Regions from separate parts of the Lysinibacillus sp. genome, predicted to be linked through region 4. Evidence: riboswitches for the same ligand, from Rfam matches in the RefSeq annotation. Region 4 holds a riboswitch; each other region holds the start of a gene.

Region 1 (7,630 bases), on a different contig from region 4:
TACATCAAGCTTTTCTATAGATATGTTAAGCCAAGAAACATGGTTTTTGGAGTGCAATCGAAGCGTCAGCTATCTCTTTATAGGGACGATGAATTTATGGCGCTGAGGTGTCACTTATTAGGGGATTAGACAATCAAAATAGATACATTGGGAGGAATTAAACATGACTGAAAAAACAACTGATTTCATTAAAGGCGGCGGATTTCTTATTGAAGATGTGGAATTAGATCGTGTATTTACACCAGAAGATTTCACTGATGAGCATAAAATGATTGCTAAAACAACAGAGGAATATGTAGCAAATGAAGTATTACCAGTAGTTGAAAACTTAGAGCACCATGAATTTGAGCATTCAGTGCGTCTTCTTAAAAGTGCAGGCGAATTAGGTTTACTTGGAGCAGATGTACCAGAAGAATACGAAGGGCTTGGATTAGACAAAGTTTCTTCTGCTTTAATTGCTGAGAAAATGTCTGTTGCAGGTGGGTTCTCTATTACACATGGCGCTCATGTGGGGATTGGCTCATTACCAATCGTTCTTTTCGGTAATGAAGATCAAAAGAAAAAATATTTACCTAAGCTTGCCTCTGGGGAGTTAATTGCAGCCTATGCATTAACAGAACCAGGTTCGGGTTCAGATGCCCTTGGAGCAAAAACAACTGCGAAGCTTAATGATGCAGGAACACATTATATTTTAAATGGTGAAAAGCAATGGATTACTAATGCAGGCTTTGCAGATGTGTTTGTTGTCTACGCGAAAATTGATGGCGATAAATTCTCTGCATTCATCGTAGAACGTGCATTCAACGGCGTTTCAGTTGGCCCTGAAGAGAAGAAAATGGGGATTAAATCATCATCAACTCGTACATTAGTGTTAGAAGATGCGGAAGTACCTGTAGAAAATCTATTGGGTGAAATTGGCCGTGGGCATGTAATTGCGTTTAATATTTTAAATATTGGTCGTTATAAGCTGGGTGTGGGCACAATTGGTGGCTCTAAACGTGCATTAGAGTTAGCAATTCAATACACAAACCAACGTCAGCAATTTAAAACAAAGCTTTCTGATTTCAATCTTACTAAAGAGAAATTATCAACAATGGCTTCTCAGCTGTATGCATCGGAATCTTTAAATTATCGTACGGTTGGTCTGTTTGAAGATCGTTTAAGTCAGTTAAGCCTTGAAGAGCAAAAGCAAGGAAAAGTGATTGCAGGTGCTATCGCAGAATACGCAATTGAATGCTCTATTGCAAAAGTGTTTGGTTCAGAAACACTAGATTACATTGCAGATGAAGCAGTACAGCTACATGGTGGCTATGGCTTTATGGCTGAATACGAGGTTGAGCGTATTTATCGTGATTCTCGTATCAATCGAATTTTTGAAGGTACAAATGAAATTAACCGCATGATTGTACCAGGCACATTTATGAAAAAGGCGCTAAAAGGTGAGTTACCACTATTACAGGTTGCCCAAAACTTACAGCAAGAGCTTCTAATGTTAATGCCAGAAGATATCGGTACAGAGCCACTTGCTCAAGAAAAATATTTAGTGAAAAATGCGAAGAAGATTGCTGTATTAGCAGCAGGTTTAGCAGCGCAACGCTTTGGTGCAAAGCTTGATCAGGAGCAAGAAGTATTAGTGAATATTGCGAATATCGCTAACCAATTATTTGCGATGGAATCGGCTGTTTTACGTACAGAAAAAGCAATTGCTCGTGATGGCGCTGAAAAAGCACATCAAAAATTGCTTTATACACAAATCTTCTGCCAAGAAGCATTTGCAGAAATCGAAAAAGAAGCAAAAGATACAATTCTTGCTTCAGCAGATGGTGATGCAGCGCGTATGACATTATCTGCGCTTCGTAAGCTAACTCGCAATAACCCATACAACTTAATTGCGAAAAAACGTGAAGCATCTGTAAAATTAATCGAAGCAGAAAAATATATCGTTTAATCATCAATGTAGCAAACTAGCTATCCTCTTTTGGGTAGCTAGTTTTTGCGATACCAATAAATTGCAAAATAGAGAATCATAAAAGTGACGGATAAAAAAGCAAAACAGATGGATAGACTGATGAAAATGAGAGAAGTTCCTCCATTCAAAACAATTATGATGGTATACTACAGAAAAAGACAGTAGAGGAGCATATTAATGACTATTCAATTTATCCATTACCCTAAATGTACAACATGTAAAAAAGCGCAAAAGTGGTTAAATGATCATGAAGTTTCCTATGAAGAGGTACACATTGTAGAGCAACCACCTACAAAGGAAGAAATAACAGCTTTATGGCAGGCAAGTGGAATGCCTTTAAAGAAGTTTTTTAATACATCTGGTATGAAATATCGTGAGCTTGGTTTAAAGGACAAGTTGGCTGATATGACGGAAGAGGAACAGCTTGAGCTACTTGCTTCTGATGGTATGTTAATTAAACGACCTATCGTGACTGATGGAAAAAAAGTAACGTTAGGGTTTAAAGAAGCTGATTTTGAGCAAACTTGGAAATAGCCGTCTTGATCGTGATAAAGGGCTTACCTCTATTTGGAAGTGTAAGGCATGATCTGAATGAAAATAATGTCTCCGATGGATGTTTCTAATTTTTGAAGCGAACTCGAAAAAATATGCTTTCAATTACCTAGAGGTGTAATTGAATCTTGTTTTTATAGGAGAAGTATGGCACACTGAAAGTGAATATATTACATATTTATGGAGGGGTTTATTGCATGAGCACACCTAAAGACTTACGATACTCTGAAGAACATGAATGGGTAAAAGTAGAAGATGGAAAAGTACGTATTGGTATTACTCACTTCGCACAATCTGAATTAGGAGATATCGTTTTCGTTGAGCTTCCACAGGTTGGCGACGAAATCAAAACAGATGATCCATTCGGTAGCGTAGAATCAGTTAAAACTGTTTCTGAATTATATGCACCAATCTCAGGTACTGTAGTTGAAGTCAATGCAGATTTAGAAGATAGCCCAGAATTCGTTAATGAATCACCATATGAAAAAGCATGGATGATCGTTGTTGAGCCTGCTGATGCATCTGAAGTTGAAAAACTTATGACAGCAGAGCAATACGAAGAAATGATCGCTGAATAAGACAAGCTATAATCGAAAAACGTCGGAAACTACCGGCGTTTTTTGTTATATAATGACTTATAAGTGGGGATGTCTAATTGGAGGTGGCGTAATGTTCGAGGGAAAATGCTTGATCGTAGAAGGACGCTCAGATAAGCTACAAATTGAGCCTATTTTAAATGAGAATGTTACAATACTTTGTACGAATGGTACAATTGGTGTGCATCAATTAGAAGAGCTACTCGATCCTTATGAGGGCTGTGAGCTTTTCACTTTTTTTGATGCAGATACGTCTGGCGATAAGCTACGTGCATTAATGGACAGACATTATCCAGAGGCTGAGCATTTACGTACAATGCCAACATATAAGGAAGTAGAGACAACACCAAGAAAAGTGTTAGCGATGATTTTATTGCGCGCTCATTTCTCAATCCATAATGAATATATTTTGTAAGGTTGCGTGAAATCAATGGAAGAATGGTCAAAAGAGCAGTGGGAAGCGGCTATACAGTCGGGTGAAAAAGCTGCATTTTATTTATATACACCGATGTGTGGAACATGTGCGGTGGCATCAAAAATGCTGTCAGTTATTGAACAATTGCTGCCACAGCTTCAAATTGGCAAAGCAAATATCAACTTTCTAGAGCAGATTGCTTATGAGCATCAAATTGAAAGTGTCCCATGTTTACTTGTTACTGATGGCGGGAAAGTGACAGATAAAATTTATGCTTTTCAATCTGTACCTTTTTTGTACGAATTGTTAAAAAAATCAATTGACTGAACATTACTAGCGTGGTAAAGTATCAAATATATTACTAAAACATTAAATATATCGAACTCTTATGAAGAGCGGCGGAGGGAAGTGCCCTATGAAGCCCGGCAACCATCACCATGTGAAAAGGTGCCAAATCACCCAAAGATTTTTCTTTGAAAGATGAGAGAACGGTTTAACGTATCATACGTGACCCCTTCTACTTGTCTATGAGTGAAGGGGTTTTTTTATATAAGAAAAGGAGTATTCGCTATGATTCAGCTTCAAAATATTACGAAGAAATACAAAACAGCAAATGGCGAATTAACGGCAGTCAAAGACGTCAACCTTACTATAAATAAAGGTGAAATCTTTGGCATCATCGGCTATAGTGGTGCCGGTAAAAGTACCATGATTCGTTTATTAAATGGATTAGAGAAACCGACAACAGGAACGGTAACAGTAAACAATCTAGAATTTTCATCCATTAAAGGGCAAAAGTTAAGAGCTGCTAGACAAAAGGTAAGTATGATCTTCCAGCATTTCAATTTACTTTGGTCTAGAACAGTTGCTGAAAACATCGCTTTCCCTCTGGAAATTGCAGGTGTTCCAAAAGCTCAACGAGAAGCCCGTGTGAAGGAGTTAATCTCACTTGTAGGTTTAGAAGGACGTGATAAGGCATACCCATCACAGCTTTCAGGTGGTCAAAAGCAGCGAGTTGGGATTGCACGAGCATTAGCTAATAATCCAGAAGTTTTACTATGTGATGAGGCGACATCTGCACTGGATCCTGAAACGACAGATGCTATTCTTGACTTACTAGTTGATATCAATGAACGTTTAGGGTTAACGATCGTATTGATTACCCATGAAATGCACGTTATCCGTAAAATATGTCATCGTGTAGCCGTAATGGAGGCTGGTGAAATTGTAGAGCGTGGTGAGGTGTTGCAAGTTTTCCAAGCACCACAAGCAGCTATTACTAAGAAATTTGTAGCCCAGATTACCGACACAAAAGAAACAAAGGATACAGTGGAACAGATCAAAGCAAACTACCCAACTGGTCAACTTGTCAAGCTGATCTTTGTTGGTGAAAAAACGGAACAGCCCGTCATTTCACATCTTGTTAAAAAATTCGATGTGGAAGTAAGCATTGTTCATGGCAATATTTCGCAAACGAAAAATGGAGCATACGGTACACTTATTGTGCAAATTGATGGTTCTAAGGAAAATGTGGCTGATGCCCTACATTATTTAAATACAGTCGAAGTTCAAACGGAGGTGATCGCAAATGCTAACTAATCTCTTTCCGAACGTAGACTGGGAAAATATGTGGCAAGCTACGTATGAAACATTGTATATGACAGCTATTTCAACATTTGTCACATTTATTCTTGGATTGGTTATTGGTATCTTGCTATTTTTAACAAGTCCTAATCAGTTATGGGCTAATAAAATTGTTAACTTTTTAACGGGGTCACTCGTTAATATATTCCGTTCCATTCCATTTATCGTATTAATTATTTTATTAATTCCATTTACGAAGTTTTTACTTGGGACAATTCGCGGAGCAAATGCGGCTTTACCAGCCTTAATTATCGGTGCAGCTCCATTTTACGCTCGTATGGTTTTAATTGCATTACGCGAAATTGATAAAGGTGTCATTGAAGCAGCTCGTTCAATGGGGGCTAAAACGTCCACAATTATTTGGAAAGTCCTAATCCCTGAATCATTACCAGCTCTGATTTCTGGTATTACCGTAACGGCTGTAGCACTTGTTGGTTATACTGCAATGGCAGGGATTATCGGTGCAGGTGGTCTTGGAAACTTAGCTTTCCTTGATGGCTTCCAACGAAATCGCCAAGATGTGACATTAATGGCAACTATTTTGATCTTAGTAGTTGTATTTATCATTCAATGGATTGGTGATGTCATTACCGATAAAATCGATAAACGCTAGAAAGACATTAGAGGTTATTCCGGTTCTTACCGCTAACATATTTCAAACAAAGTAAAAGGGAGTGTCATAAATGAAGAAATTATTGGCAGGATTATTTTTATCAATACTTGTCCTAGCTTTAGCAGCTTGTGGTACTGATAAAAAAGAAGATGCAAATTCAGCATCAGATGATCAATCAGATAGCAAAGAAAACGTAACATTAAAAGTAGGTGCTTCTAACACACCACATGCTGTTATTTTAGAAAAGGCAAAACCGATTTTAGCAAAAGAAGGTATTGATCTTGAGATTGAACCATATACAGATTATGTTTTGCCAAACCAAGATTTAGAGTCAGAAGAAATTGATGCAAACTATTTCCAACATATTCCTTACTTAGAGTTACAAATTAAAGACAATGGCTATGATTTCGTTAATGCAGGTGGCGTTCATATTGAACCAATCGGTATTTACTCTAAAAAATATAAATCATTAGAGGACCTTCCTGAAGGAGCAACAATTTTACTTTCTAATTCAGTATCCGACCATGGTCGTATGCTATCATTATTAGAAGCAAAAGGCTTAATTAAACTAAAAGAGGGTATTGATAAAACAGCAGCTGAATTAAAGGATATTGAAGAAAATCCTAAAAACTTTAAATTCGATGCGAATACTGCACCAGAAATGCTTGTACAAATGTATGAAAATGACGAAGGTGATGCAGTATTAATCAACTCTAACTTTGCTATTGATAACGGCTTAAACCCAATCGAAGACGCTATTTCTCTTGAAGACAAAGAATCTCCATATGTAAACATCATTGCTGTACGTAAAGGTGATGAAACAAAACCAGAAATTAAAAAATTATTAGAAGTATTAACTTCGAAAGAAATCCAAGACTTCATCTTAGAAGAATGGAAAGGTGCAGTAGTGCCGGTAAAATAAGAATTGAAAATTCTTCAAAAGGGTACATAAGTTTAATGACTTATGTACCCTTTTGTGTTATTGAAAAAAGAGAATGTCACTTGAAAAAAGCGAGGCGGTTGCTTTTCATCTCGGTCATTGGGAAGCCCAACTTTCCTAAGAAAGGGTACAGATGATTAATTATCCTCAACTATGTACTTTTTATGACGTATAGGTATGTTCAGATATTGTCTAGTTATATTTTTTACTATAATACTGTTGTTAATTTATTAAATAAATGATAGAAAATAATAATATAGAAAAACAAATAGGGAGTGATTCTAATGAATGATATAAAATTCGCCCATGATATCATGCAAGAACATGAAGTAGAACGCTACTTTGAAATATGGCGGGAAAGTGTTATTAGATCACGCCTTACAATAACAGCAGTCTTTTTAAAAAGAGCTAATTCTACACAACCAAATGAAACCACGAATGATCAAGTTACCTCATTTTTACAATCGAAAATACGTAAGACAGATTTGCTTTTTCAATTATCAGATGGAAATCATTGGGGTATCTTTTTTTTACAAAGTAGTGATGTAGAAGCTACAGCATTTTTAAAACGAATATTTGCCATCCTAGAAGCAGAACGGAAGTTTCAACATATTGCATTAAAGGCCTCTATAACAGAAATAAGAAATAATAACGTTATCTTTGAAGAGTTGTTAAATAAAAATAAACAAATGCTATCAGAGGATGAGCAATTAACGTGGAGTATAGCACAAGTAAAAGATTATAGTGAGCAACCAACGGAATTAGTGAAAGTTAGTATTATTGAACAGAACGCTATTTTTAGACAAGTATTAGAGTCAACGCTAAAACAATTAGATATCCCTCATTTTACTCTGGATGTAAAGGCTTATGAGGATGGTTATAGCTTTTTACAATCGGATCA
Region 2 (7,630 bases), on a different contig from region 4:
CACACTTGAGTTTATGCTATTGGCAAATTCATTAATTGAGGATAAGGTCTAAAAAAGTAGGCACGCTCAGCAGGTTGTCTTCCCTTTTGAGCGTGCCTCTTCACTACCCTTTCACAACAACATCCTGATATAGTCCAGGTCTACGATCGTCATAAACTGGGATTCTTCCGCGTACTTCATCGACAATAGAAAAGTCTACATCAATGACCGCTACTTCTTCATCTTCAGCACCAATCCAAAGTACTTCACCCCAAGGCTGAATAATCATAGATTGCCCATTAAAGTTTTCTACCTTTTTTGAAATACGATTAACTGCGATGACAAAACATTGGTTCTCAATCGCACGAGCCTGTAGTAGCGTTTTCCAATGATCAATCCTTGGTGTCGGCCACTGTGCTGGTACAAATAATACCTTTGCTCCTTGTAAGGCGTGGGCACGTAACCATTCAGGGAAACGAATATCATAGCAAATGACACCAGCAGCCTCAATATCTCCTAAAGCAAAACGATTCATTTCATCCCCTGCTTCTAAATAAAGATGCTCGTCCATTAAACGGAAAAGATGGGCCTTACTATATTCCCCTACAAGCTCTCCATGGCAATCAAATGTATACATCGTATTATAAAATTTATCGCCTTTTTTTATTGATACGGAACCACCTACAATATGTACACCAAGTTCCTTCGCTAAGTGTGCCAAAAAGGCTTTCGTTCGCTCACCATTGACATCTGCTAAGTCAGGCAATTTCTCTAGTGCATAGCCTGTATTCCACATTTCAGGTAGCACAATGATTTCTGCACCTTGTTCTGCCGCTTCTCGAATCTTGTTTTCTGCTCGTGCAAAATTTTCTTCTACTTTGCCAAAGCCAACGTTTAATTGAATACAACCTATTTTCATATCTATTCCTCCTCTAGACAATTAACAGAAAAAGTAATACTATTTGCTTCATATTCTTCATTAATAATTATTATATTCTGAAAAAGGTGATCATGCATGGAATTCTCTAAAAAACTACAGCAACTACCTCCCCAATTTTTTGCGGCACTCGTCCAAAAAGTAAACAGTGCCCTAGAGGAGGGACGTGATGTCATCAATCTCGGGCAAGGTAATCCCGACCAACCGACGCCACCTCACATCATTCAAGCTTTACAGGAAGCAGCAGACAATCCTCAAAATCACAAATATTCGCCGTTTCGTGGTATCGCCGAATTACGCCAGGCAGCTGCCAATTTTTACAAACGGGAATATAATGTTGATATAAATCCCGACACGGAGGTAGCAATTCTTGGCGGAACAAAAATAGGTCTTGTTGAGCTACCTCTAGCCGTATTAAACCCTGGTGATACCATGCTATTACCGGACCCAGGCTATCCAGACTACTTATCAGGTGTAGTATTAGGTGATGTAAATTTTGAGGTTATGCCACTTTTTGCTGAAAATAATTTCTTACCTGATTATCATGCATTACCTAATGAAGTGAAAGAAAAAGCCAAGCTACTTTATTTAAATTACCCGAATAACCCTACAGGTGGTACAGCAACACTGGCATTTTTCGAAGAGACTGTTCGCTTTGCCAAGGAACATAATATTATCGTATCACATGATTTTGCTTATGGGGCAATAGGATTTGATGGCAATAAACCTATTAGCTTCCTACAGGCAGAGGGTGCAAAAGACATTGGTATTGAAATGTATACACTATCGAAAACCTTTAATATGGCTGGCTGGCGTATAGGCTTCGCCGTTGGTAACGCCGATATTATTGCGGCTATTAATCTCGTTCAAGATCATTTGTTTTGTAGTCAATTCCCTGCAATTCAGCAAGCAGCAGCAGTGGCACTAACAGCCTCTCAAGAATGTGCAGATGAACTAAGGGCTACTTATGAACGTCGTCGAAATGTATTAATTGAAGAAGCTCAAAGAATTGGCTGGCAAGTTACGGCTCCGAAGGGCTCCTTTTTTGCTTGGCTTCCTGTACCTGTAGGCTACACTAGTGAACAATTTGCTGATTTATTGCTAGAAAAAGCTGATATTGCAGTAGCCGCAGGCAATGGCTTCGGTCAATATGGCGAAGGGTATATACGTGTTGGCTTACTTGTCAGCGAGGAACGCTTACGTGAAGCCATTCACAGAATTGAACAATTACAATTATTTACCGCTTAATACTACTATGTCCTGTAGCATACATTCTCTACAGGGCATGCTATTTTTCGATTTTTCTTGGTAGCTCTAAACCTTGCTCTAGCGGATAAAATTGTATATGTCCTGTTTCTTCATCCAATCTACGAATATGCTGAACGCCTTGAATCTCAGCCAGTACAATGTCCGCTGTAATAACGGGATTTCTACCTTTCAGAAAGTGTCCCCCTGATACTACACCCCATTGATCACTCATCGAACCATGGAAATGTGTTTCATATCCTCCATCTCGTTTACAGACAACACCAGATCCTTGAATAAATTCGAGTGGTCCCTCTTTTTCAATGACTTCACTAAAACGGACTTTAATGTGCGATGTTTCATCAGGTACTAAATAAACAAAGCTACTTTTTTGGAAGCTCCCAATACAACTTACAATTGTAGCAGACTCTATATGATTCTCCTCACAGAGCGCCTCAATTCCTTCCATGATGTCTGTTCCCATTAGAATACGAGCACTAATAACCTTGCCAAATGAACCAATTCCATAATTTACTCTTACAGACATTGTTCTCCCTCTTTCATAACAAAAAATTATAATAATATAAAAAATTTTAAAAATATTTATTGACTTACTATACCCCATAAATTATATTAGTTCTATCGGAATTACAAAAAAATATTATAAATCTCTTATCAAGAGTAGCTGAGGGACTGGCCCTATGAAGCTCGGCAACCTCCTTTTTAAAAGGAAGGTGCTAAATCCTGCAAACGAATTTCGTTTGATAGATAAGAGAGGACATCTTTTTCATGAGCCTCTCTTAGTTTGTAAGAGAGTTTTTTTATTTTCAAAAAACCGATAAAAACATTTTGGAGGTCATTTTCATGAAAAAGAAAAATAAATTTTTAGTAGGTTTAGCAAGTCTTACATTAGTAGCAGCTCTAGCCGGTTGTGGCTCTAAAGAAGATAGTAAAGGTCAAGCTGAGGCAATCGATGAAAATAAAATCGTCGTTGGTGTCACTTCTGGCCCACACGAGCAAATTGCAGAAGTAGCAGCTAAAGTAGCAAAAGAAAAAGGCTTAGAAGTTGAGCTAAAGTCGTTTTCTGATTATGTTTTACCAAATACATCGTTAGCTGAAGGCGATCTCGATGCAAACAGCTACCAACATGAGCCTTTCTTGGACACATTTAATAAAGATCACGATACAGATTTAGTACCAGTAGGCAAAACTATTTTAAATCCAATGGGTATTTACTCTGAAAAATATAAATCATTTGATGATATTCCTGATGGTGCCACATTTGGCTTACCGAACGACCCAACAAATGGGGCCCGTGCCCTCTTTGTTTTACAAGAAGCTGGCTATATTAAGCTAAAGGATGGTGCAGACTTAACAGCCTCTATCCGTGACGTTGAAGAAAATAAAAAGAATTTACAGTTCATTGAACTAGAGGCGGCTCAAATTCCTAAACAGCTTAGTGAAGTAGATGTAGCAGCCATTAATACAAACTTCGCACTAGAAGCCGGCATTAATCCTAAAGAAGACTCTATTCTATTAGAATCTACTGACTCACCATACGTGAATTACATTGTAGTACGTGCTGAAAATGAAAACGACCCAACCATTAAAAAGTTTGTTGAGGCTTACCAATCTGAGGAAGTACGTCAATTCATTGAAGAAGAATTCAAAGGTTCTGTGATTCCTAGCTGGTAATATGCTTCTATTAGCAGAAGAATCTGCTGTATTCCTCATGAGAAAACGAGCAGATTCTCACTTTTAGAAGGACGAGAAAGGAGCAATATCGTATGATTCAATTACAAAATATATCGAAAGAATTTAAGACGAAAAAAGGGATCATTAAAGCTGTGGATGGAATCAATCTTCATGTGAAAAAGGGACAAATTCATGGGGTTATCGGCTATAGTGGTGCTGGTAAAAGTACACTTATTCGATGTGTCAATTTACTGGAACGTCCTACTTCGGGAAAAGTACTGATAGACAATGTGGACATTACAGCCCTTTCGCTAAATGAATTACGTCAAACACGACAAAAAATAGGAATGATTTTCCAACATTTTAATCTATTAAAAACTGCAACAGTTTACAACAATATTGCTGTGCCTTTAAAACTACTAGGCTATAACGACAAGGAAGTAAAAAACCGTGTAGCAAAATACGCCGAAATTGTAGGATTAACAGAGAAACTGGATAGCTATCCTAATCAACTTTCTGGTGGGCAAAAGCAACGAGTTGCTATTGCACGTGCCTTAGCACAAGAGCCAGAGATTTTACTTAGTGACGAGGCAACAAGTGCACTCGATCCTGAAACGACCGAGGCCATCCTTGAATTGTTGTTAAAAATTAACCGCGAGTTAGGCATTACGATCCTACTCATCACACATGAAATGAATGTCATTCAGAAAATATGTGATGAGGTATCTGTTCTCGAATCAGGTAAGGTCGTGGAGTTTGGTACTGCTATTGAGCTTTTTGCAAAACCGAAGCACCTTACTACTAGAAAGTTTTTAAATACAATTTCTCAGCGTAATTTATCCCCTTCACTCATTGAGCAGTTAAACGTTTCTGGAAGTGTCATTCGTTTAACATTCCTTGGTGATAGTACGGGTAAGCCATTACTAGCAGAAGTCACGAAGGTGTACGATGTGCAACCGAATATTTTAACAGCTAATATTATTGAATTAAAAAACGGCATTGTTGGGAATATCGTGGTGCATTTACATGGAGAAACCCATATCGTCCAAAAGGCCCTAACCTATTTTACAGAAAATGGTGTTGCGGTAGAAGAATTAGGAGGCGAATTCAATGAGTAGTATTCAAAGCTTCTTTTCAGATTGGTCAGATGTCATTGGAAAATCAATTATCGAAACATTCCAAATGGTCGGAATTTCGCTACTCTTCTCCATTCTAATTGGTATTCCCTTAGGGCTATTAATCGTTTTAACACGACCAGGTCAATCCTTTGAAAATAAAATTATCTATCAGCTTTTTAATCTCATCATCAATATTATTCGTTCTGTTCCATTTATCATTTTATTATTCTTCATCTTACCATTTACCAAATTAATTGTTGGTACAACGATTGGTGTTAAAGGTGTTATAGTCCCACTAGTTGTTTATACAGCTCCTTATATTGCACGCTTAATGGAATCTGCTCTTTTAGAGGTGGATTCAGGTGTGGTAGAAGCTTATACAGCAATGGGCATAAAACGTCGCCATATTATTTGGCATGTCCTATTACGTGAAGCACGCCCATCGATTATTTTAGGCTTAACGATTGCCACAATTGGCTTAATTGGCGCTACGGCAATGGCTGGAATGGTGGGGGCAGGGGGATTAGGTGACCTTGCCTACCGTTATGGTCATTTACGCTATGAGGTTGATGTTATGTATGCCACTGTCTTTATCTTAATCATCCTTGTTCAAAGCATACAATCCATCGGCAACCGCTTTGCTGCGAAATTAAAGAAAGACTAGGAGAATGACGATGACAACTGAAATTTACGTAGAAAAAAACGGCTATATCGCAACGTTAGTGTTAAATCGCCCTGATAAACGTAATTCTTTATCGAGGGCGATGTTTAAGGCCATAGTAGACCAGCTTGAGCAGTTACGTACAGATCCTTCTATTAAGCTATTAATTGTTCGCGGTATCAATGAAGTTGCCTTTTCATCAGGTGCAGATATTAGTGAGTTTTTAGATATTCGTTATGCTGCTGACAATGCCAAAGCCTATAACGATATAGCTTTAAAAGCCATTGATGCCCTTTATAAATTTCCGCACCCTACCATTGCAATGATTCAGGGCTTAGCGATTGGCGGTGGCTTAGAGTTAGCAAACGCATGTGATTTTAGATTGGCCACACCGAATAGTAAGCTTGGTATTACGGCAGCCAATATTGGTATTGTCTATAATCTTGAAAGCACTAAACGCTTAATCAATATTGTGGGTGTCGCCAAGGCAAAGGAAATTTTATATACAGCCAACATATTTACAGCGGAAGAAGGAAAAAGCATTGGTTTAATCACAGCCTTACATGAGCCAGAGGATATTGAAAATGCCACATTGCATTTTGCAGAGCATCTATTAAGTAAATCATCCGTTGCAAATGCAGGCATTAAAAAAATCATTCAGGCGATTGTAGATGGTGAAAACGAAGAGAACGAAGAACTGGCCCAAACCGTTCTTAATTCATTTAGTTCAGACGATTATAACGAAGGCATTCAAGCCTTTTTACACAAAAGAAAGCCTATTTTCAATAAATAAGTGAGGTAGTTACGATGACAAACACGACTGATGGCGATCTACTGTTAAAGAATATTACTGCACAAGCCCCCTTTCCCATTTGCTTTGCTGACCTAGAAAAGGCTGTTGCAGAAAAAATAGCAGCTGGACCCTTCGGCTATATACGTTCAGGTGCTGGGGGTGAACAAACTTTACACAACAATCGTGCAGCGTTTAAAAAATACTCCATTGTACCCCGCTTTTTAAATGATGTCTCTAATGTTGATACGTCGATTCATTTGTTTGGTAAAACCTATCCAACTCCATTGCTTTTTGCTCCAGTTGGCATGAATGGTATGGTTCACGATGAGGGAGAGCTTGCCGTTGTCCGTGCTGCCCAACATTTAAATATTCCATATATTCAAAGTACAGTTTCCACTTATGCGCTTGAGGAAGTTGCCGAAGCTGCTCCAACAGCAACAAAATGGTTCCAATTGTATTGGTCTACAAATGAGGCAATTGCGTATAGTATGGCTGCACGAGCAGAGGCAGCTGGATTTGAAGCAATCGTTTTAACGATTGATACGGTAATGCTTGGCTGGCGAGAAGAAGATGTGCGCAACCAATTTTCACCACTAAAGCTAGGCTATGCAAAAGGAAATTATATGAATGATCCTGTTTTTACTGCCTCATTGCCTGATGATTCATTTGAGTCCTATGTACAGGGGGTTCTGCAAAATGTCTTCCACCCCACACTCAATTGGGAACATGTTCGAGAGTTAAAGCGACGCACTAATCTTCCAATATTATTGAAAGGAATTTTACATGCTGAAGATGCAAGGTTAGCAATCGACAATGGCATCGATGGCATCATTGTTTCCAACCATGGTGGTCGTCAACTAGATGGTGTGATCGGTTCTCTGGATGCCCTTCCTGCTATTGTGGAGACAGTAAATGGACAAATTCCGATTATTTTAGATAGCGGTGTGTACCGTGGTATGGACGCACTAAAAGCACTTGCTTTAGGTGCAGATGCTGTTGCGATTGGACGTCCATTTGTTTATGGACTAGCTCTTAATGGACAACAAGGTGTCGAGAAAGTGATGACCAATCTTTATGATGAGCTAAAGGTTTCCATCGCGTTAGCTGGTGTGACCTCAGTCAAGGGGTTACGTAACATCACATTAGTCAAAATTGATGGGACTGAAGATAAATGAAACAGGCATTAAAGGGAATAAGAGTTG
Region 3 (7,630 bases), on a different contig from region 4:
ATTGCGATTGGGACAATCATGTTTGGTATGCATTTAATTGGTGTATTAGCCCGACCTGTCCTACCTGGTATTGATATTGGGGATAAAGTGATGCCACTTCTAACGTTGAAGGTATTACCGCCATTTTTAGCAGGGATTGTATTAGCTGCACCGATGGCCGCTACGATGTCTACTGTTAATGCACTGCTCATGCTTGTTAGCTCCACAGTTGTGAAAGACATCTATTTAAATTACATGAAGCCAAAAGCAAGTGATGCAGAAATTAAGCGTGCAAGCTTTATTGTCACAACGGTCATTGGATTAGCGGTCATTATCTTTGCCCTAAATCCACCAGACTTATTAGTATGGTTGAATTTATTTGCCTTTGGTGGGCTGGAGGCAGTCTTTATTTGGACCGTGGTCCTAGGATTGTATTGGAAGAAGGCGAACAAATATGGTGCAATTGCTTCGATGATTACAGGCATGTCCCTGTACATTGTCATTGATCGCTTCTATCCTTCCATCTTTGGTATGCATACAGTCACGCTGCCAATTGTGGCATCCTTCATTATTTTTGTTATGGTGAGTCTTGCCACTAGTCATAAATTTAAAAATGAACAATTAATGATTTAAAGTAAACACGCCACAGATTACAATTCTGTGGCGTGTTTTAATTTAATGCATCATAAAATCATAGGCGTTTTTCGCTAATAATGTCATCGTCACCACGATAAAAAGCGTACGAACAAAGCCGCTTCCTTTTTGAATCGCCATTTTTGAGCCGAGCATTGCTCCACCAATTTGAGCGATCCCCATGACTAAACCATATACATAATGAATTTGCCCTAAGTAAGCAAACATACACACACCAGCTACATTACTCGCTAAATTTAAAAATTTCGCATTGCCTGCTGCCTTTAAAAAATCAAAGCCTATCAGCAGGAAGCTAAAGATTAAAAAGGAGCCTGTTCCAGGACCAAGAAAGCCATCATAAAAACCAATAGCAAATAACAGCAGCATAAATAAAAATAAATGAGTTTTAGATAAATTTTTTACAGTAGAGACAGCACCCCAATCCTTTTTAAAGATTGTATAAATTCCCACTGCTGCCAGCATGACTAACATTAGTGGCTTTAGTAATGCTGGGTTGATGAGATGGACAGTCCATGCACCACATAATGATCCGATAAATGCTAGAGGAAAATATTTAAGGACAGAGCGAATTTCCAGCTGACCAGAACGGTAGAAGGAAATAGAGGATGTTAGTGAGCCCATTGCCCCTGCTAGTTTATTAGTGGCAACAGCAGCCGCTGGGTTAAGACCAACAAACAGTAGAGCCGGCAATGAAATTAATCCGCCTCCTCCAACTACCGAGTCGACAAAAGCTGCCAGAAATCCAAATGATATTAATAGAATGATAATATGTACATCGACATCAAAAACCATGATTACACCTCTTCTAAATTAGTTACTACTGAAATAGTAACTAATTTATTTACTGCTGTAAACCCTAACTTTTTTATTGGCAAATCTTCACAACAGTAGCCTATAATAAAGATAATGGAGGGATTACATGGAGGAATTAATCACCCAGTTGAAAGATATGGGTTTTACAGAATATGAAGCAAAAGCCTATACGGCACTCGTTCAACAAAGTCATGTTAGTGCCTATCAGGTCAGCAAAAATTCTGGCATACCGCGTGCAAGAGTGTATGATATTTTAAATATCCTTGTAGAAAAAGGGATCGTGTTGAAAGAAGAGACCGCAGAACAAACGACCTATTCAGCCATGCCCGTGTCCGTATTTTTACAGCAAATGGAGCAGCGCTGGCAATCAAATTTTTCGTCGATAAGTATGAAATTAGAAAAGCTAGAGGAAAATGTTCAGGAAGTGGAGCATAAAGTCGTGATGCTAAAGGGCAAGGAGTCCATCCTCAATTACTGTCAGTCACTTTTAAGAAAAGCAAAGAAAAAAGTGATTCTGTCGATGTGGGAAGATATGTACGATGCGCTACGACAAGACCTTCAAGAAGTGTCACAGCGTATTCCTGTGCATGGCATTACACTGTATGTAGAGGAACATTTAGCGACTATTGACCGCCATAGGGCCACACACTATACGAAAAAAACGTCTACTCCACATTGGTTTATTTTATCGGTAGATGGTCAGGAAATGATTTATGGTCACTCGCCTTCCGCGCAAGAAACGGCCTTCATCACTAATGACCCTGTCCATATCTATTTGTTAGAGGATTATATTTGGCATGATGTCCTTATCAATAGACTAGTAAAACGCGATGATCAGGAGCTTGAGGATTGGATTGCGAAAGAGCGAAAAGGTTTTTTCTTAGAATAAAGATGAGAAAAGGGGAGCATTCTGAATAAATTAGTGTTGCTAGGTTTAGGGTGTCTACTAATGTTAGCAGCGTGTAATGCTACGCCACCTACCACTACACTCAGCATTCGTGAACTACCTATCGTACCAGAACATATTCAGAAAAACATCGTTTCTCAGGACAATATTCAATTATTGTATGAAATGACGCGACGTATTATCTCGTCTATTATTCAAAGGGGAATGTACTAGCAAGTATGGAAGTAGAGGAAAATAGACTTATCATTCATCTTAATGAAGGCAGCGAGCAACGAAAAGAGGCCCAACCATATGTTTTTAAAATATCGAAAAGCCCTGAACAGAACCTTATTGAGGTCTTCATCAACAAGCAAAACACACCCATCGATCGTATGACCATCCTGTGAAAAAAGAAACCGAAATCTCACTTTGATGAGATTTCGGCTTTTTGTAATTTGTCTTAATAAAAGACTTTATCAACATTGTATTTGGAGCGGAACGTATTAATGGCATATGTTTCGTAAATTTCACGTTCCATTGGATCTTCTACTTCATAGACTTCAATTTTGAACACTTCATCACGGTGGTTTTTCATCGGTGATACATTATCCTCAAAGTGCTTTTTAATACGTTGACGGATTTTACGAGCTTTCCCAACGAATAATAGCTCATTCTTGTCATTATAGAATAAGAAAATGCCGCCTTTATCACGTGTGATTTTATGGAAATCAATAAAGCCAAAATAAGGTGTGATTGGCACATCACCTGGTTTTACTTCTTGTTCACGTTGACGGATAACTACATCTGGTTTTGGAAATTCAATTTTAATCAAACTATTCACGTTCCTCTCTCTTACTAAAGCTATATGGTAACATAAATACGGCATGTTTACCATAAATTTTAAATATCGAAAAGCCACTAACAGCAAGCTTAGTGTACTTCAAATGGACAAAGAACATGCATAGCGAATCACAAAATATTCTATGAATTATTGATATTCTAACTAGTTCATGTTACAATTCAAGGTAATTAAATAATCTTATCAAGAGAAGCTGAGGGATATGGCCCTATGACGCTTCAGCAACCTCTAACATGTGTTAGAAAGGTGCTAATTCCAACAAAGGATATTCCTTTGAGAGATAAGAGTGGACGTGAAAAAAATCCTTCTCATTCTATCTCGTATGGAATGAGGGGGATTTTTTAATTTTTAGAAAAAGAGAGCGAAAACAGAGAGGGGAACGCAAGATGCCAATTAATATTCCGAAAAATTTACCAGCTGGAGAACATTTACGTGAGGAAAAAATCTTCGTGATGGAAGAGGATCGTGCGAAAACACAGCAAATTCGTCCGTTAAATATATTAATTTTAAATTTAATGCCGGAAAAAGAAAAAACAGAACTCCAATTATTACGGTTATTAGGGAATACACCGTTACAGGTCAATATTACGTTTTTAAACACTGCCACACATGAATCAAAAAATGTTAGTAAATCTCATTTACAGCTATTTTATACGACATTCAACCAAATTCGTCATCGACGCTATGATGGCATGATTATTACAGGGGCGCCAGTAGAAAAATTGGCTTTTGAAGAGGTCAACTATTGGCAAGAAATTTCAGAAATTATGGATTGGTCCAAAGAGAATGTGACATCCGTATTACATATTTGTTGGGGAGCACAGGCTGCTTTGTATCACCACTATGGAATTGGAAAGGTAGAGCTTTCAGCTAAATGTTCTGGTGTCTATTCCCATGTCATTACCGATTTAACGGTAGATTTAGTGCGGGGCTTTAGTGATTTATTTACCGCTCCTCATTCTCGCCATACGTCTGTGTCAATTGACGATGTACGCAATCATCCAGATTTACGCTTATTATCTTATTCGGAGGATGCAGGGGTATTTATCGTACAATCAAAAGATAATAAAAACATTATGATTACAGGTCACCTGGAATATGATGCCACAACACTAGCCGATGAATACAGTCGTGATGTGGCTAAGGGCCTTGATATCGCCGTTCCCGTAAACTACTTTCCAAACGATGATCCAACTAAAGAGCCTATTAATACATGGCGTGCCCACACCCATTTATTATTCTCGAACTGGTTGAACTATTATGTATACCAAGAAACACCATATGAATGGGATTTTGTTGACGAAATTGAGTATCATATTTGATTCAAATAAAAAGTCTAATTTCTTGCTAATTTAAAAGAAATTAGACTTTTTGATTGTCATTGCTTGTTTCTGCTTTGGGCATTTCGCTCGTTTCAGCTTTCGCTTTGCGATTGCGAATAATCGCCACAATTAGTAAAAGGATCGGTAATAGAATGGTGATGAAAAAAGAAAAGATTGGCCAAATTTCATTATTATATTTGTTCGAATGGACAATGTTTGGGTGAACTATTTGAGAAAGCCCAATAACAATTAGCCCCATCGGTATAATGAGAGGCCGATGATCCTTGATTTTTAAAATCTGGGCAAGGCCGACAACGGTCGTATAGAAATACATAAAAGTTCGAATATAAATGGATGAGATCCACATAAAGGCCATTATAATCTCAATCCGCTGCAAAAAATTCCCTATCGATATTCTTTGTGCTAAGGCATAGCTTGGAAAGGTTCTAGAAGCCGTATTTTCAGGACCTAGTACAAGAATTGATAGCACAATCAATGTCACTAAAACAAATCCACCTAAGATGGTCCCAATATAAAACCCTTTCTGCGCGGATTGCTGTACATTAACCGCAGCAGGGTAAAGCATTAATAACACAATTAATGGAAAGGAAAAAATACTCATAAAACGAATAATACTATAAAACATTGATGATTTTGTTGCCTCGAGTACAGGTTGAATATTTTCAAACGTAATCTGAGGGGTAATACAGACAACAAAAAAAAATAAAAATAAAGACAAATAACGGAAAGAGGATTTCTGCAGACCGCGCAAAAGTTTCAATGCCTAAATAGGCAGCATACATAATGATAATAATAAACAGCAAGGCAATCGCCATGGTCGGTGTTTCCGGCATCACTTCTGTTTTCATGAATATCCCGATAAAATAGAGTAATTCTCCAGCGGAAAGAAAGGTTAGAATCAGGAAACAAATGGCTGTGAATTTCCCCAAAAAGGGTCCGAGTATTTTTTCGTTTGCCTCAATAAAATTAAGAGAAGGTGTTTGGTTGGCTAGCGTCATAAATAATTTAATAACCAGTAAACTGAGGATGACCCCAATGCTGGCAGCAATCCACGAATCTTGCTTAGCGGCACTTGTGATGCTAGCGGGAATAATTAAAATAGCTGTACCGATTGAATAAAGGAGGGTAATAATTGTAAACTGTCTTGAGCTAATGATTTCCTTTTCCATCGAATCCCTTCCTTTTTTAGTCATTCTCTCTATTTGCTTAATGACAAAATATAATCTCTAATCGGTGTAAATATAAATGTTATTAAATCTAATGGGCTCGGAATATGGATTTTAAGGGCAATTGCCATATTTAAAGCCGTACCAATAAGTAACAAAATGGAGAACACAACAATGCCCTTTGTATCCTGTTGTTTTTTTAGTTTTGGAATAAAAATAATGCCTACGATGACCGAGATGATCAAGATCGCAACGGCTAGAACCACTTCGTTACTCCTCCTTTGGTTTGTTTAGTAATGAGTTTTGCATTGTACCTAAGCCTTGCGTTTTCACCTTCACATGAACATGAATCGGCAATTCTGGAAAGATAGTTGGCCAATCATTTTTGATTTGTTTCCACTGTTTTGCATCTGCCCGATGGAGTGTATCACCAAATCCTAGAACATCAACTTCATATTTTTGTTGTATTTTCTCTAATGCTTCTTCGATTCGCCCTTTGATACCTTGAGCTGTTTTTTGATTCACATAATCAATAGATTTAGGTTTTGAAAGGTCGATATCACATTCTACTTCTCCCACGTTCTGCTCCACTTCAATTTGAACATCGATTGCTGGCTCTCCATGTTGAAAGGAGCCTTTTACTTTTGTTTTGGAATGTGTGATTTCTGTAGATAAAGTACCTTTCTTCGGACAAGCGATGATTTCAATGGTACTTTTAATTTTGTCACTGAGAAAACTAACACTTTTACTTTCTTCCTCTGTCAGTAATCCGATGAATTTATCCTTTTTAAAGACAGCTAGACCTGCGTATTGTAATAAAACGGGTGTTTTGACGCGCTGAACATTGGCTTGATCGACGCCTAATTTTTTATCGCCGTGAATTTCAATCGCAGAAATTAATGCTCCTTTATCCTTACTACTTAATGTGTTAACTAATTCATCTATATTAATAGCGATTGTGGAGCCCCAAGCCTTTTCAGAAACCTCAAGTGAATTTAACATTTTATTAGCAGGCACCTTTTCGATGGGTGTTAGTACATTTAACACATCCTTTGCTGCAGCCTCATAAGACATAATGACATCGAAATCTTTTCGAAATTCATGATCCCTCGAAATTAAATCAAGTGATTCACTGATTCCTTCTTTTGCGAGCTCTTCTCCTAAGACGACTACTTGCAGATGAGCAAAATAGGGTTTCCGTGCTGCAAGTGTTGTCATTTTGCGAATAGCCTCAAAGATAGTCTCACCCCTCGCATGATAGCTAATAACAGGGGAGCGTTGTGTGGAGGCTTGTTTCATCGACACTTCACTAGGATCGACAATCTGCACAGTGACCTCATATGCATCGTCTATTTTATCTATTCCAAGTGCAACGACAATGGCTAATTCATTTAATTCACGCTTACTCCAGCAACCACTTAATAATAAAGTGAGGATGCAAAGTAAGCCGATCACTTTTATTTTCGCCATATTTAATTTCCTCATTTATTCAGTAGTGATTACCTCTTTTTTACATCTTTATATTGATGGCCTCTGACAATGTTTTTCTGGTTAACTAAACGAGGTCGTGTTAGTAACTTTCTACGTGGGAATAATAGAAAGGCATCTTTTTGATCCTTCAGGACTAACGGTGCAAAAGGGCTTAAATAAGGTACACCAAATGATCGAATACTACATAAATGTAGAATAATCAACATAATGCCAAACATTACACCAAATAAACCAAACATCGCAGCACAAATCATTAATGGAAACCGTAGCACACGAATAGTATTCGATAGGCCATAAGCAGGGAAGAGGAAACTACAAATGGCTGTTAAGGCGACAATGATGACCATTACAGCAGAAACAATGCCTGCTTCAACCGCTGCTTGACCAATAACTAAGGTACCTACAATCGACACAGCAGGACCGATTGTTCTTGGCATAC
Region 4 (7,630 bases):
TGTTCTTGATAAACATCAATTAATTCGACATCTTGTCCACCGGCAGCAATATATGCACCAGCGATTGTTCCTAAAGATCCTGCTCCTAAAACGGCGATTCTCATCTAAATGCCTCCTTGGTTTATTTAATTATTCAATTAAGCTTAGCTATTTGTATTTTGTCACGTTGTTTCTCTAATAGCTTCATCTGCATAGTTCCATACGGCGTCATTGCTTGATTAGATAATGTATGGATTAGTGTTCTTTCTATTTTTCAGTTAAATAATCGTAGACAACAGTAGGTGATGCCAACGATAGTTCTGTAACAATATGGGAAGCTGATACAACTTCTAACACTGGTAGATCAGCCATTGGGGCAAGTGCATGGGCAAAAAGTTCAAGTCTCGCTGGACCTGACCATGCTCCCAGTATTTTAATATCCGTAATTTCACTTCTCACTAGCTCACAAATTCTTGGTCGTCCATCATAACCAGGCATCTTTTTCAACATATAATTGGGTTTGATAATTTCTTTCAGTGCCTCTTGATGATCCAGTGGGAAATGTTTATATCCCATTGTTGCATTAGCCACTCTTAATGAACCATAATCTAAGAGACCAACTAATGTATCAGAATCTACAAATAAACTAGGCTTACCTAATTTTTTAGGATACGCAGCAATTTCTCTACCAGAGGCAATGGCGGGGAGACTATCAACATACATTGCATGTAAATAATCACCTTCTTCACCATCCATGCTAACAGGGATGACCTGACCACACTCTGTATAAGAACCTAGCCCTGTAACATCTGGCATTTTCATGATTTCAAATTTGACAAAGGGCTCCTTCACTTCCAATGGTTCTGGAACAATTTTCTTAAGTTTTTCCATATCTGTTTTATAGACGATATTTAAATATTCACGGTTATAAAAGCGATAAGGTCCAATGGGATAAGCACCTGCATCCAACGGTGTTGTGAATTGTCTCATTACTTCATCTTTTCTCATGAAAAACCACCATTCTTTCAACTTTGTCTTCTTACAATAACTACTTTAATGCGGATTTTACATTGCGTCTAATACATAATAAGATATAAATATATTTATTTAGATAAATGAATTAGGGGGCTTAAGCGAAATGGAACTTTTACAATTGAAGTATTTTCAAACAGTAGCAAATACAGAGCATATTTCGAAGGCGGCTCAACAGTTAAATATTGCACAGCCATCCTTAAGTTTGACTATAAAACGTCTGGAGGATGAACTAGGCACAAAATTATTTCATAGAAAAGGAAGAAATATTGAATTAAGTGCTGCAGGACAGATTATGCTCAAGCATGTTAATAAGGTATTTATCGAACTAGAAAATGCAAAAATGGATATTCAATCACTTGATGAAATCAATGCTCGTACAGTTAAAATAGCCATATCAAATACCCGATTTCTCGTTGGACTAATTAGTCAATATATTAATGATTTTCCTCATGCCAAAATTCAACAGGGAATTGAGACAAGGGATGATATACGTATAAATTTAAAGAAAGGGGATATTGATCTGGGCATAGCTGGCCCTCCAATCATTGATGAAGAAATTGAAACCTGTGTGCTTGTGGCAGAGGATGTAGTACTTGTGTTGCCTTCTAATCACCCATTGGCTGGTCAATCAGAGGTTTCTCTAGCTAAGTTTGCAAATGAATCCTTTATTTCCTTAGCCAACAATGCAGAATATAGCCGTTTTACAACGTCACTTTGTGAAAGAGCGGGATTTATGCCTATCAAAAACTATGAAGTAGATTCAACCCTCCTGGCAGAAATTATCCAGCTGGAACAGGGTGTAGCCTTGTTGCCCATATCGGTTTGTAGAAAGTTCAATTTACATTATGTAAAAATAGCTAATATGCATCCAACGTATACAGTAGGTCTGTCCTGGGTAAAAAATTCCATCTCGTCAGCTGCCGTTCAACAGTTACGGGACTTTATTATTACTTACTTTAAAGAAAATAATGAGCACTACAAAATTTAATACCTTTGAAACGGGTTCCTGAAATGCTCGAAAAAACATAAAAATTCCCTAAAATTTTGTTGGAAAATATTTTAACTTGTTCATTGCCTCAACTTAGCGTAGTATTATAACGAATCAAAACTAAGTAAGTTAGTAAGATTCACTTTCACAATAAAACCAGGCGTTCTTCTTAGAAGAGCACCTGGTTTTTTGTTAGTTGCACAATAAGCGACCTGGGATTATATTCTATTATTTAGCAGGCAAATACCCGCGGAGCAAGGCTGAATACCCGCGGAGCAAGGCTGAATACCCGCGGAGCAAGGTGAAATACCCGCGGAGCAAGGCTGAATACCCGCGAAGCAAGGTTGAATACCCGCGAAGCAAGGCGAAATACCCGCGGAGCAAGGCTGAATACCCGCGGAGTAAGGTGAAATACCCGCGAAGCAGGATGAATACCCGAGGAGCAAGATGGAATATCCGCTATCGGCGTTATTCAGTAATACACAAAATCAGCTACAATAAGCAGATTTCTTCTAAGATTAATCGGAAAATCTATGTACGTATAGAAGTTAAAGAAAAAACTTGTTGCAAATATTAATTTTTTATTTTAATCTTTTAATATTGTGTCAAAAAAATAATATTTTTTCTTCTTATCAAGAGAGATGGAGGGACTGGCCCGATGAAATCTCGGCAGCGGAACTTAGTCATTAAGTTACTGTGCCAAATCCAGCAAGAAATGACTTGATAGATAAGAGGTGTATTTTCAATATAAGGCCTCTTCTTGTTCATTCAAGATGAGGCCTTTTTTTATGGAAAAAGGCTGATTTTAATTTTTTTGGAGGTAAAACAGTGAAGAAAGAGAATCCATGGGCGCTGATCCCATTTGTTGTTTTTATGATATTATTTATTGGTTCTGGGGTTATTACAGGTGATTTTTATGCCTTTCCTGTCATTGTTGCTATCACCATTGCAGGTGCTGTGGCTCTAGCCATGAATCGAAAAGAATCGTTTACGAAAAAAGTTGATATTTTTTGTCAAGGTGCAGGGAATTTAAATGTCATGATGATGGTTATTATTTTTCTCTTGGCTGGGGCCTTTTCAGAGGTTGCAAAAGGTATGGGGGCAGTAGATTCCACTGTTAACTTTGCTTTATCGGTCGTTCCGCAAAACTTACTGGTTGTGGGCTTGTTCATCATTGCCTGTTTTATTTCCCTCTCAATGGGTACATCCGTGGGAACGATTGTTGCATTAGCTCCAATAGGCGTTGGAATAAGTGATCTTACAGACCTTTCTATTGCTTTAGTGATGGCGGCTGTTGTTGGTGGCTCAATGTTTGGTGATAATTTATCCTTTATTTCAGATACAACCATTACTGCCGTACGTTCACAAGGCGCACAAATGAAGGATAAGTTTAAGGTTAATTTTTGGATTGTATTGCCAGCAGCGATTGTAACGAGCATTATTTTAGCAATCATTTCAATGGGTGAAACAGCACAAGTGGCGCATGTAAGCTATAATTGGGTTAAAATTGTACCATATGTTTTAGTGATCATTTTAGCGTTATCTGGGATGAATGTTTTCCTTGTGCTGGCACTAGGGATTGTCCTTGCAGGTGCTGTTGGCTTAGTAGATGGTAGCTATCACTTGATGAGCCTTCTGCAAACGATTGGAGAAGGCATGTCCGGTATGTATGAAATCGCCTTTCTTGCCATATTAATAGCTGGAATGGTAGAGGTTATTAAGTTTAACGGAGGCATTGACTTTTTGCTGCACCTTGCGACAAGTAGAATTAAATCGAAAAAGGGTGCTGAATTCGGCATTGCTAGCCTTGTGGGTTTAACGAATTTATCTACTGCTAATAATACAATTGCGATATTAATTGCTGGGCCACTTGCTAAAAATATTGCTGAACAATATGACATTGAGCCAAGAAAATCCGCAAGTATATTAGATATTTTCTCCTGTACAGTCCAAGGGCTTCTGCCGTATGGGGCTCAATTCCTTGCTGCCGCAAGCGTGGCCAAAATATCACCAGTAAGTATGCTGCAATACTCGATCTATCCCATTCTTATTGGTATTTGCGGAATGATAGCTATTTCTATCGGATACCCTTCAAAAAAGAAAGCCTAAAGCTCAAATAAGACCAGCAAAGCAAAATTTTAGCTTAGCTGGTCTTTTTCATCTCTTAAAGTAATGGTTTAGATTTAGAAGGATTACTTTCTTGCCTGTATTAGTGTAAACCAGTTGTTTCCGTTTAATGTTCCAGAAACGTTGTATACTGGCTGATAGAAACCTTTTGTGTCATACATATACGTTAGCTCGATTAATTCAATTTCAAGCTGATCGTCTTTTTTTAGAACCAGCTCTTCTTCTGTAACGAGTGCATTATACTTTATTTGAGGAAATTCTCCATTCTTTATTTGCTCATATACTTCAGCAGGGGACAAGATATCTACTTCCCGTGTAAATTGATTTCTTTGAACATTATAGGCTAATGAATATGCACGTCCATCTTGTGTAAGATCAAGAACTACATCCCCATACCAATAGTCGACATTTAAATCGGGACGATCTGGAAGATTCCATTCAAATTCCCCGTTTTCCAGTACAGAAAACTCTGCTTCTTGAGGGAGGATAGAAAGTTCGTCCATCAATGCCTTCGCCTTATCAATCAAGTGTTCCTGACCAGTCGATGTCGCTTGCTGCGAATAATTATTCGCTGTTAACGACCAATTCCCCATTGAACTTATAAATAATGTATATTGCATACCTGCTTTGTCTTGCAATAAAATTTCTCGGTCGTCTTTATAATTCTTTGCACTCAACTCCGATAACCCTAATTTATCTTGCAACAATGTTTCAACTTCTTCATTATAAATAATTTTTTTATAAACGGGCGCAACAGTAGGGTTTGAGTCTAATTGCAATGAAGTAGATACATGAACACCTGACATATTGGATTTTGTATAAGCGTTTATTGGCAGATGTCCAAATTCTTGTTGAGCATATACCAATGACATCCCAATAAAAATCAATCCCATGATAAGAGGGATAGCCAAAGTTCCAACAAGACTTTTTATTTTTACTTTTTTGTGATGAACAATAGAAGCCCCTAGTCTGTATAATTGGTATCCGATAACCCCACCAAGTGAGTTGTTGAATAAGTCATCAAGCTCGAAAATCCCTGCTCCTGTAAGTGTTTGGTATGTTTCAATTGAAAGTGTAGCACATACGACTACAAGGAAAAGCCTCTTAAAAGCTTTAAATTTAGAGAAAAGTAAGGGTAAGAAAATCCCAAGCGGCACAAACATTAATATATTAAAAATACAATTTTGAAGATCACGTAACGAGTATTTTTTCCAGGCATCGATATAACCACTGAATGGTTGAAGATTCATCTCTAGGAAATGAGAAGAACCACGTCCAATAATCGTTAGCTCACATACAAATACGATATACCCAATGAAGAGTGCGCCAAGCATCATTTTAGTAATACTTAGTTTTTTTCGTTCGGATGGTTGTTTTTTATAATAAACGAAATAATAGAGGGCAATAAGCAAAAACTCAATGCCAATAATAATGATGACGGGCAACATTAAAATTCGAATATTAATAATAATTTCTGTTACTCCCAAGATAAAACGCTCCCAACTAATTGATTCTGTTCATGGTCCACACACATAAAACATGTGTTGACTGTCGACCTTCATTATTGTAAATGGCAATTATTAATAATTATTGAGAATATTTATGAAGATTTCTTAAGATTTTTTCATCATATATGGGGAGGGGAGAGGGGTAATCTTGAACACCTATTTTATAGAAACGTCAAATGAGTGTTTTTATTTTAATAGTGACATTTATATTAATAAAGGTTTAATGAAATCATAGTATTCAAATAATATTTTCCTAGGCCATTATGTATATTTATCAATGATTTATAAGGCTTCAGTTGTAGTGTCTTGTCAGTCCATATAATCAAAAAGAGTATAAACAATTGTCAGAAAATATCAATATACCCTATAATAAAATAAAAACTGAGATAAGAGGTGAACTTATGGGGAAACCAGTAGATTACAATCTATTTCCGGGTTATCAAAAAACACATAATTCCAGACTTGATGAACTAAAAGAAGAATTTATCGAGGAACAAGAAAAAGCAAAAATAGATGGACATATATTAGAGTTTGAAAAAACTTCATCTGAAGAATTGTCTCAATAAGCATCTTTAAAAGAGATGCTTTTTTCTTTGCTTCAACAGGTGAAGAAATAATTTAGGGTCACCGGGCTTTAAAGTGACCCTAAGTAACAAATGGGGAGGCTGTGACGGTCAACTAGCGTCACAACCAAATAAGTGCGTGCGATACACTCCCTATTAATTTGTGTAAAAAAAGGCTACTTATACAAAAAAATGTCCCTTTTATGTTGTGAATTTTTAGTAAATCACTTTAATTAGACAAGATCAAAGGTTTTAACCAAATTGGTTTCCAAGACCAAATTTAAAAAAATTTACGTTTGGACTAGACAAATATAATTTTTTGTTATATAGTTAAGTTAATAAAATCGTGCGTAAACAAACAATGAATTCACATATTACAAAGAGTATTCGTTTTTTGATTAATACTTTTTGTAGTATGTGTTTTTTTTAAAGTATTATGATTTTATTTAATAAGTTTAAAATGGAGGTCATTGATTATGACACAAGGTACAGTAAAATGGTTTAATGCAGAAAAAGGTTTTGGCTTCATCGAAGTAGAAGGCGGACAAGACGTATTCGCTCACTTCTCAGCAATCCAAGGTGAAGGTTTCAAATCACTTGAAGAAGGCCAAAAAGTTGAATTCACAGTAGAAGAAGGCCAACGCGGACCTCAAGCTGCTAACATCGTAAAACTTTAATTCTTAAATGAATGAAGAAAGAAAACCACTTGTTATAGAGTGGTTTTCTTTTTTATTTCAGAGAAATTTGTTCAGAAATTGTTTAGTAAGATGTGTTAAATTTTAAATGTCATCGTAATTCAAGCCCGTTGCCTTAATTGGCAATGGGTTTTCTTATTTTATTTATATATATAGCTTTCATTTTTTAGCATAATTACATGAAGAACCAGATAAACTAAAAAGAAAATTGAGCAAAGGGGGATCGTTTGGATGGACGAGGCAGCTTGGCAAATAATTGCTAAACTAAAACAGGAAACTTACGAAGTAGATGATGTTAAATTTAAAATGACTTCTACTGAAGAAGGAGATGTGACGGTTATTTACTTTTCTTCTTTAGTGGAAAAGATGACCATTCAAACGATGGTTTATATCCCTTTAGCCAATAATATTAAACAAATACATCAAATTTCTGAATATGTGGATTCAAAGAAAATTAGTGAAGCTGTCAAAAAATTAAATGCGGGGCAAACGCTTTTATATTTTCATGAAACGAACGGATTGGTAAGTGTTGATACTTATAGTGCACCGACCAGGGCAATTGCTAACACAGAAACAGAATCAACTGTTATTGGCCCACAGGATGCCTTTACTGAATCGTTAGAAACGAATATTTCTTTACTGCGTAGGCGCATTCAAAGCCCTATGCTAAAAAATGAAAACCGTATCATTGGTTCCGAGGCAAATATAAAAATTTCTATTATGTATATGGAAAAC

The links. Region 4 has a riboswitch for S-adenosylmethionine ahead of RT445_RS13930 (Na+/H+ antiporter NhaC family protein). Riboswitches for the same ligand answer to the same signal wherever they lie in the genome.
Region 1: linked by a shared signal. The riboswitch ahead of RT445_RS16225 (methionine ABC transporter ATP-binding protein) and the one ahead of RT445_RS13930 (Na+/H+ antiporter NhaC family protein) in region 4 are both predicted to bind S-adenosylmethionine.
Region 2: linked by a shared signal. The riboswitch ahead of RT445_RS00330 (MetQ/NlpA family ABC transporter substrate-binding protein) and the one ahead of RT445_RS13930 (Na+/H+ antiporter NhaC family protein) in region 4 are both predicted to bind S-adenosylmethionine.
Region 3: linked by a shared signal. The riboswitch ahead of metA (homoserine O-acetyltransferase MetA) and the one ahead of RT445_RS13930 (Na+/H+ antiporter NhaC family protein) in region 4 are both predicted to bind S-adenosylmethionine.

Annotation. Positions count from the first base shown of each region.
Region 1 is NZ_DAMDAY010000083.1:5,987-13,616, reverse strand. Features, by position in the region: gene RT445_RS16250 (acyl-CoA dehydrogenase family protein) at 164-1,948, shown strand; gene RT445_RS16245 (arsenate reductase family protein) at 2,147-2,503, shown strand; gene gcvH (glycine cleavage system protein GcvH) at 2,719-3,099, shown strand; gene RT445_RS16235 (toprim domain-containing protein) at 3,191-3,532, shown strand; gene RT445_RS16230 (thioredoxin family protein) at 3,548-3,859, shown strand; SAM riboswitch class I at 3,916-4,019, shown strand; gene RT445_RS16225 (methionine ABC transporter ATP-binding protein) at 4,103-5,131, shown strand; gene RT445_RS16220 (methionine ABC transporter permease) at 5,121-5,789, shown strand; gene RT445_RS16215 (MetQ/NlpA family ABC transporter substrate-binding protein) at 5,860-6,711, shown strand; gene RT445_RS16210 (response regulator) at 7,014-7,630, shown strand, end outside.
Region 2 is NZ_DAMDAY010000001.1:70,450-78,079, reverse strand. Features, by position in the region: gene RT445_RS00350 (PucR family transcriptional regulator) at 1-52, shown strand, start outside; gene RT445_RS00345 (carbon-nitrogen family hydrolase) at 104-898, opposite strand; gene RT445_RS00340 (pyridoxal phosphate-dependent aminotransferase) at 995-2,164, shown strand; gene RT445_RS00335 (PPC domain-containing DNA-binding protein) at 2,205-2,708, opposite strand; SAM riboswitch class I at 2,831-2,936, shown strand; gene RT445_RS00330 (MetQ/NlpA family ABC transporter substrate-binding protein) at 3,026-3,856, shown strand; gene RT445_RS00325 (methionine ABC transporter ATP-binding protein) at 3,949-4,974, shown strand; gene RT445_RS00320 (methionine ABC transporter permease) at 4,967-5,638, shown strand; gene RT445_RS00315 (enoyl-CoA hydratase/isomerase family protein) at 5,649-6,428, shown strand; gene RT445_RS00310 (alpha-hydroxy acid oxidase) at 6,443-7,603, shown strand; gene RT445_RS00305 (CaiB/BaiF CoA transferase family protein) at 7,600-7,630, shown strand, end outside.
Region 3 is NZ_DAMDAY010000036.1:19,378-27,007, reverse strand. Features, by position in the region: gene panF (sodium/pantothenate symporter) at 1-612, shown strand, start outside; gene RT445_RS09980 (TSUP family transporter) at 655-1,425, opposite strand; gene RT445_RS09975 (TrmB family transcriptional regulator) at 1,553-2,335, shown strand; gene RT445_RS09970 (hypothetical protein) at 2,396-2,566, shown strand; gene RT445_RS09965 (nucleotide excision repair endonuclease) at 2,793-3,164, opposite strand; SAM riboswitch class I at 3,369-3,478, shown strand; gene metA (homoserine O-acetyltransferase MetA) at 3,578-4,513, shown strand; partial or broken gene RT445_RS09955 (GerAB/ArcD/ProY family transporter) at 4,554-5,703, opposite strand; gene RT445_RS09950 (hypothetical protein) at 5,733-5,966, opposite strand; gene RT445_RS09945 (Ger(x)C family spore germination protein) at 5,971-7,170, opposite strand; gene RT445_RS09940 (spore germination protein) at 7,200-7,630, opposite strand, start outside.
Region 4 is NZ_DAMDAY010000064.1:193-7,822, reverse strand. Features, by position in the region: gene RT445_RS13945 (ketopantoate reductase family protein) at 1-104, opposite strand, end outside; gene RT445_RS13940 (acetoacetate decarboxylase) at 247-987, opposite strand; gene RT445_RS13935 (LysR family transcriptional regulator) at 1,118-2,002, shown strand; SAM riboswitch class I at 2,629-2,736, shown strand; gene RT445_RS13930 (Na+/H+ antiporter NhaC family protein) at 2,876-4,111, shown strand; gene RT445_RS13925 (VanZ family protein) at 4,195-5,616, opposite strand; gene RT445_RS13920 (hypothetical protein) at 6,039-6,203, shown strand; gene RT445_RS13915 (cold-shock protein) at 6,677-6,877, shown strand; partial or broken gene RT445_RS13910 (spore germination protein) at 7,127-7,630, shown strand, end outside.